One region of the Microbacterium sp. 77mftsu3.1 genome, then DNA from elsewhere that is predicted to be linked to it. Evidence: predicted binding sites of a transcription regulator. Region 1 holds the regulator's gene; the other holds the start of a gene.
The links. The regulator HspR, encoded in region 1, represses chaperone genes until heat shock. The targets are predictions, from matches to a motif close to AAGTTGAGTCNNNNNGACTCAACTT.

Region 1 (3,402 bases):
GTCGTACTCGAGCAGCACCTTCGTCGGCGCGTGCACGAGGTCGCCGTACGCCAGGAAGGTGCCCCGTGCGTCGCGGATGACCTCGTTGACGGCGAACTCGGGAAGGCCCACGTCCGCCGCGTCGAGGCGGAGAAGCGTCTCAGCCACGGAATCCGTCCGCTCACGAGCGCGGATGAGCGCACGTCGCAGCCTGCCGACATGGCGCGTTCGCTCGCGCTCCTCGACGGCCTGCGCGAGGTCGCCGATCGCGAGCACGGGCTGCTGCCTCCGCATGAGCGAGTCCGCCGCGACGACGAGTTCACGGTCATCGAGAAGGGATGCCGCCTTGCACCACGCGGCGGACGGTTCGACGCATGGCAACCCGCCGACCACGTGACGGACAGGCGCCGCCGCTTCGTGCCCCCGGACCGCTGTGCCGCGCGCACGTCCCGTCGGCCGGACAGCCGAGACATCCACCTCCGCCCTCAGACGGTCGGGGATCCACCCGCCTGCGAGCGCGATCGCCGTCGCGTGCGAGAAGTGCTCGCCAGGGCGGAGTTTTGGCACGTACGCGACCGCGCGGGCGACGGCGCCGGTCGGATCGTGCCGTGCGCGAACCCCGCGATACGGCCGCGACAGGTCCCGCCCCCGCAAGCGCGCGTACGTCACCCCGGCATCCTGCGCCTCAGCGAGGGCGAACGCGGGCGGAAGGTGTGCAGGCAACGGCGTCGGCGGTCTCACTCCCAGAGGCTCGCCCGCCCGCCACCCGAGCTCCCCCGGCATCCGCCCCTCTGTGGACGACTCCGCGCGCTCACCACCCGGGCAGAAGGCTCGACCCGACGCGAACTGTCGGCATCCGTCGGTCGTGAGTGCAGTTCGCGTCGGCTCGACGAGCCGGCCCCGGGCCGGCCCCCGCGTCAGTCGGTCGGCGGGTGGGGGCGGTACAGGACGACGTCGGTCGCGCGGCGCACGCGCGTGCCCTGGCGGAGCGTCACGACCGAGCCCGTCGCGCCGGCGGCGAACACGCGGGCACCGCGGCGTGCGGCGACCTCGTCGCGCAGGCGACCCTGCAGTCCCGAGACCTCGCGGCGCAGCATCCGCACCTGGTTCTCGAGCTCGATGATGCGCGAGATGGCCGGGAGGCTCACGCCGTCGGCCGACATCTGCGCCACCTCGCGCAGCTGCGCGACGTGCCGGAGGGAGTACCGGCGCGACCCGCCACGGGTGCGCGCCGGTACCACGAGTCCCAGCCGGTCGTACTGACGCAGCGTCTGCGGGTGCATGCCTGCGAGCTCAGCGGCCACCGCGATCGCGAGGATCGGGGCGTCTTCGTCGACCTGCTCGTTCGCCATGCGTCTCACCTCACTCGCGCGCCTTGGCCATGAGATCGGCGCGGGGGTTCTCCTTGGGTTCCAGCTCGTGGAAACGTTCCAGCGCTTCGCGCGCGGGTCCGTCGAGGTGGGTCGGGACAGCGACCTGGACCTCGGCGAGCAGGTCGCCGGTGCCCTTCGCCGTCTGCACCCCGCGGCCCTTCACGCGCAGCACGCGCCCGGACGGGGTCCCCGGCGCGACGCGCAGCTTGACGCTGTCGCCGCCGAGCGTCGGGACCTCGATGGTGGCACCCAGCGCCGCCTCGGTGAACGTGACGGGGACATGGATGCGGAGGTTCAGCCCTTCGCGCGTGAAGACGGGATGCGGGCGCACACCGACCGTGAGGACGATGTCACCCGCCTCGCCGCCGTCCGGCGAGGGGCGACCGCGACCGCGGAGCTTGATCTTCTGCCCGTCCGAGACCCCTGCGGGGATCTTCACCTTGATGGGCTTGCCGTCGTCGCCCTGGAGCGTGATGGTGTCGCCCTTCACGGCCGTCGTGAAGTCGAGCGTCGTGCGGGCGGTGACGTCGGCCCCGCGCTGCGGGCCGCCGAAGCCGCGGAATCCGCCGCTCGGCTGCCCGAAGCGACCGGAACCGAACCGTCCGCCGCTCTGCTGCCCGAACATCGCGAAGAGGTCATCGAAGTCGGCCTGCTGGCCGCCCGCGCCACCCGGCTGGAATCGGCTGAACACGTCTTCGAACCCGCCGCTCGCCCCGGGCTGGAAGCGGGCGCTCCCCGACCCCATGGCGCGCAACTGGTCGTACTCGGCGCGCTGCTCCTTGTCGCTGAGCACCGAGTACGCCTCGCTGACCTCTTTGAACTTCGCCTCGGCCGCGGGGTCCCCCGCGTTCGAGTCGGGGTGGTAGGTGCGCGCCAGCTTGCGGTACGTCTTCTTCAGGTCGGCGTCGGAGACGTCCTTGGACACCCCGAGCACCTTGTAGAAGTCCTTGTCGAACCAATCCTGACTGGCCATCAGCGCGCCCCTTACTCAGTCGGAACCGCGACCACGACCTTCGCCGGACGCAGCTCGAGGTCACCGAGGCGGTAACCGATCTCGACGACCTCGAGGATCGTCGGCTCGGTCGTGCCGGGCGTGGGCGCCTGGAAGATCGCCTCGTGCTGCTGCGGGTCGAACGCGTCGCCCGCAGCGCCGTAACGCTCCACTCCCAGGCGGGCCACGACGGCCCGCATCTTCTCGGCGATCGCCGCCAGCGCGCTGCCCTCGGCGAGGTCGCCGTGCTTCTCAGCGCGGTCGAGGTCGTCGAGCACGGGGAGCATCCCCTTCGCGACGGCGCCCTTGGCGCGCGCGAGCTCCACCTCGCGCTGCTCCTCGGTGCGACGACGGTAGTTGGCGTACTCCGCCTGCACGCGCTTCAGGTCGAGGAGCAGGTCGTGCTCCTCCTCCGGTGCATCCGCGACAGCAGCCTCGTCGGACTGGGCCGCGCCGAGGATGTCGTCGACCGTGAGCGCGTCCGGCTCCGTGTCGGCATCCCCGGAGGGCTCCACCGACTCCTCGGCCGGGGTCGCGGCGACGTCGTCGCCCTCGTCCGGCTTCTCGAAGTCCTTGTCCGCCATGCTTACTTCTTCTCGTCCTCGTCGTCGACGACCTCGGCGTCGACGACATCCTCATCGGAGGATGCCGGCTGCTCGCCGGCCGGAGCATCGGTCGGCGCCTGTGCGGCGTCGGCCTGGCTCGCGGCGTAGATCGCCTCGCCGATCTTGGTCTGCGACGCGTTCAGCTTGTCGTAGGCGTCCTTGACGGTGTCGTCGTTGTCGCCCGCGAGCGCCGTCTTGAGCGCGTCGACGTCGGCCTGGACCTCGGTCTTCACGTCGTCGGGCAACTTGTCGGCGTTCTCGCTGAGGAGCTTCTCGATCGAGTACGAGAGCGTCTCGGCCTGGTTGCGGACCTCGGCGGCCTCACGGCGCTTCTTGTCCTCGGCCGCGTGCTCCTCGGCCTCGCGCACCATGCGCTCGATGTCGTCCTTCGGCAGCGACGAGCCGCCGGTGATCGTCATCGACTGCTCCTTGCCGGTGCCCTTGTCCTTCGCCG
Region 2 (3,402 bases), on a different contig from region 1:
CACGGGGCCGACCCGGTCGTCGCTCGCGGCCGCATAGATGAGGGATGCCGGGTACCGCCGCCCGGGCTCGATGAGGTGATACGGCGAGAAGGTCTTCACGAACTCCCACTCGGCCGGGTCGTCGGGGTCGCCGTACTCCGCGATCCAACTGGCACCGGCCGACAGTCGCGTGTACCGCCTCATGTCGAGGAGGGGCACGCCGCAGACGATCGCCCCGAAGTCGTCGGGGTACTGGGTCAGCATGTTGCCGACGAGCAGGCCGCCGTTGCTGCGGCCGTGGCAGGCGATGCGGTCGGGGGTCGAGACGCCGCGTGCGACGAGGTCGCGCGAGACGGCGGCGAAGTCCTCGTATGCGCGGTGGCGGTTCTCGCGCAGGGCGGCCAGGTGCCACTCGGGTCCGAACTCCCCGCCGCCGCGGATGTTCGCGACGACGTACACGCGTCCCTCCTCGAGCCAGGCGGGGCCGACGATCGTCGGATACTCCGGGGTGAGCGCGTGCTCGAACCCGCCGTAGCCGTTCATGAGGACGGGGAGAGTGCCGGAGCGCTCCCGCGGACCGACCTCGAAGTAGGGCACGCGCGTGCCGTCGGCCGACGTCGCCCAGTGCTGCTCCGCGACGAGTCCGGACGCGTCGAAGGTGGGGCGGCTGCGGTCGACGACGCGGGGCTCGGCACCGGGGGCGATCACCAGGAGCGTCGGGGGAGTGAGGAAGCCGCGAGCGACCACCCACAGCTCGTCGTCCTCGTCGTCGTCGGCGGTGGCGACGCTCGCGCTGAAGAGGTCGGCGTCGCCGAGGCCCAGGTCGATGTCGACTCCGGTCAGCGTCTCGGGATCGAGCGACACGAGCCGGCTCTGCACGCGGTCGAGGATCGTCAGGACCAGGCGCGTGCGGGTCCATGTCCACGTTTCGAGCACCGCCGTGTCGCTCGGGGCGAAGGCGACGCGCAGGTTCGACCCGTCGCCCTCCGTGACGGTCTCGAGTGGACCGATGAGGAGGGTGCCCGACGGATGCGTCGTCTCGCCGATGCGCCACGGGGTCGTGGTCCGCACGGTGACGAGGTCGCCGTGAACATCGACGTTCGCGTCCTGCGGCACGGCGATCAGACGCGGCTCGCCGCCGTCCCAGACCCACGATTCGGAGTGGAAGAAGTCGTGCGCGATGACCACGATCGGCGTCGCCGTACCGCCGGTGCGGTCGACGTGCGCGAACACGCCGACGTCCGAGGCGACACCCGTCACGATGGGCGGCGCGTCCGCGAGCGACTCGCCCCGTCGCCAGGCGCGGGCGCTGATCGGATACCCCGAGTCGGTCACGCCGCCGCCGTGCAGTGCGGTGGCGACGAGCAGGGTGTCGCGGTCGACCCACGCGATCATCGTCTTCTCGGCGTCGAGGGCGAACGGGGTGTCGTCGACGAAACGACGTGCGTCGAGGTCGAACTCGCGCACGACGGTGGCGTCGCCGCCGTCGGGGCTCAGCCGCACGAGCGCCCGCCCGCTGCCCGCAGGTCCGTGAGCCGCGCCCGCGAACGCCCACGCCACGCCTTCCTCGCGGCCGAGCGCGTCGACGTCGAGCAGCACCTCCCAGGTCGGTTCGCCCGCGGCGAAGGCGGCGCGGGATGTCCGTCGCCACAGGCCGCGGGGGTTTGCGGCATCCCGCCACAGGTCGTACATGAGATCGCCGTGGCGGCTCGGGACGACGAGTCGATCGGGGTCCTGAAGGATGCCGGTCAGGCGGCGCTCGAGCGCGGTGCGGGTGTCGCCCAAGAAGGCCGCCTCGGTCTCGGCGGTCCGTTCGGCTGCCCAGGCGCGGGCCTCGGGTCCGTCGATCTCCTCCAACCAGAGGAACGGGTCGGCGGGCTCGGGGGCGGTCTCGTGGGCGCTCATGTCGCCAGCCTAAGGCCGTCTCCGACGTGGGCGTTCGCCGTGCGAGAACCGTTGGCACTCGGTGGGTCAGAGTGCTAATCTGAACGTACTTGAGCCGCAGGGGCTCAACTTTAAGACCACATCACCGAAGGAGAGAATCATGGCAACCTACGACCCGTTCCGTGACATCGACCGCCTGGCGTCGACCCTCTTCGACACGCGCCGCGGCCCGCGACGGATGCCGATGGACCTGTTCCGCGACGGCGACCACTACGTCCTGAACGCCGACCTGCCGGGCATCGACCCGGGCTCGGTCGACATCGACGTGGACGGCCAGCTGCTCACCATCCGCGCCGAGCGCACCGTGGGGGCGGCCGACGGGGTGAAGTGGATCACGCGCGAGCGTGAGACCGCGAGCTTCCTGCGCCAGCTGAACCTCGGCCAGGGCATCGACACCGACGCCATCACGGCGACCTACAGCAACGGTGTGCTCACCGTCACCATCCCGGTGAGCGAGAAGGCCAAGCCACGCAAGGTCGAGGTGGTCGCCGACGGTTCGGCCCCGACCATCTCCGCCCGCGAGAGCGATCCGCAGCCGATCGACCAGTGATCACCGCGGCATCCTCGCACTGACGCGAATCGCCCCGCATCCGTCTCGGATGCGGGGCGATTCGCGTGCGTCACACGCCGCGGAGGCGCGCGGTCAGCTTCTCGAGCTGTGCGAGTTCGTCGTCGGTGAGGACCGACATCCGTTCGGCGATCGTCCGGCCGTGGACCGTCGCCAGCCGACGGAACATCGTCGCGCCCTTGTCGGTGGCGCGGAGGATCGCGCCGCGGCCGTCCTGCGGGTCGGGCTGCTTGGAGACGAGCCCGCGTGCCACCATCCGGTCGACCAGCCGCGAGACGCTGGGCTGGCTGATGAGCATGTTGGCGGTCACGTCGCGCAGGCGTGCGGTGTGCTCATCGCAGCGCGTCACCGTCAGCAGGACGTCGTACTCGGCACCGGACAGCTGATCGTCGTCGAAGTCCCGGGAGATCTCGGCCATGACCTCGTGCTGCGCGCGGAAGAGGCTCTCCCACGCGGCGATGGCGAGGCGTCGATCGGTCATGGCGTCAACTGTATCGCCGCGGGCAGACGCGCCGAGCGCCGATGGTCGCCTCGGCTTCACCGCGCCGTCACGTGCCGTTCGCACGCTCAGGAGAGCATTCTCATGAACTGTGTTGTCGCTATGTCCTGACAAACCCGCGTGTCATCGATAGTCTGCGACGACTCCCGCAACCGATGGAAGTGAGGCGCGCCCGTGAGCGTGAAGAAACAGACAAGACGAGCAGGCAGCCGGACTCGCGGCGCGATCGGGGGCCTCGGCATCCTCGTCGCGTGCACTCTGGCAGCCGTCCCCGCCTTCGCGGCGGACGGATTCACCGAGGCGCAGAAGACGGCGACCTACTCGTCGGACGCGACCGCCTCGACGGGCGATTCGAGCGCTCCCAGCGCCGACAACTGGTCGGTCCGGATGATGGATGTCTTCCAGAACCTCC

Region 2: a site for HspR is predicted at 1,971-1,995, ahead of BLR68_RS13055 (Hsp20/alpha crystallin family protein). Genes of this name have one in related genera too.

The regions. Positions count from the first base shown of each region.
Region 1 covers NZ_FNCR01000002.1:364,181-367,582, reverse strand. The annotation lists gene BLR68_RS06780 (DUF559 domain-containing protein) at 1-720, opposite strand, end outside; gene BLR68_RS06775 (heat shock protein transcriptional repressor HspR) at 897-1,331, opposite strand; gene BLR68_RS06770 (DnaJ C-terminal domain-containing protein) at 1,342-2,325, opposite strand; gene BLR68_RS06765 (nucleotide exchange factor GrpE) at 2,337-2,927, opposite strand; gene dnaK (molecular chaperone DnaK) at 2,930-3,402, opposite strand, start outside.
Region 2 covers NZ_FNCR01000005.1:31,105-34,506, reverse strand. The annotation lists gene BLR68_RS13060 (prolyl oligopeptidase family serine peptidase) at 1-1,884, opposite strand, end outside; gene BLR68_RS13055 (Hsp20/alpha crystallin family protein) at 2,024-2,473, shown strand; gene BLR68_RS13050 (MarR family winged helix-turn-helix transcriptional regulator) at 2,544-2,972, opposite strand; gene BLR68_RS13045 (acid phosphatase) at 3,165-3,402, shown strand, end outside.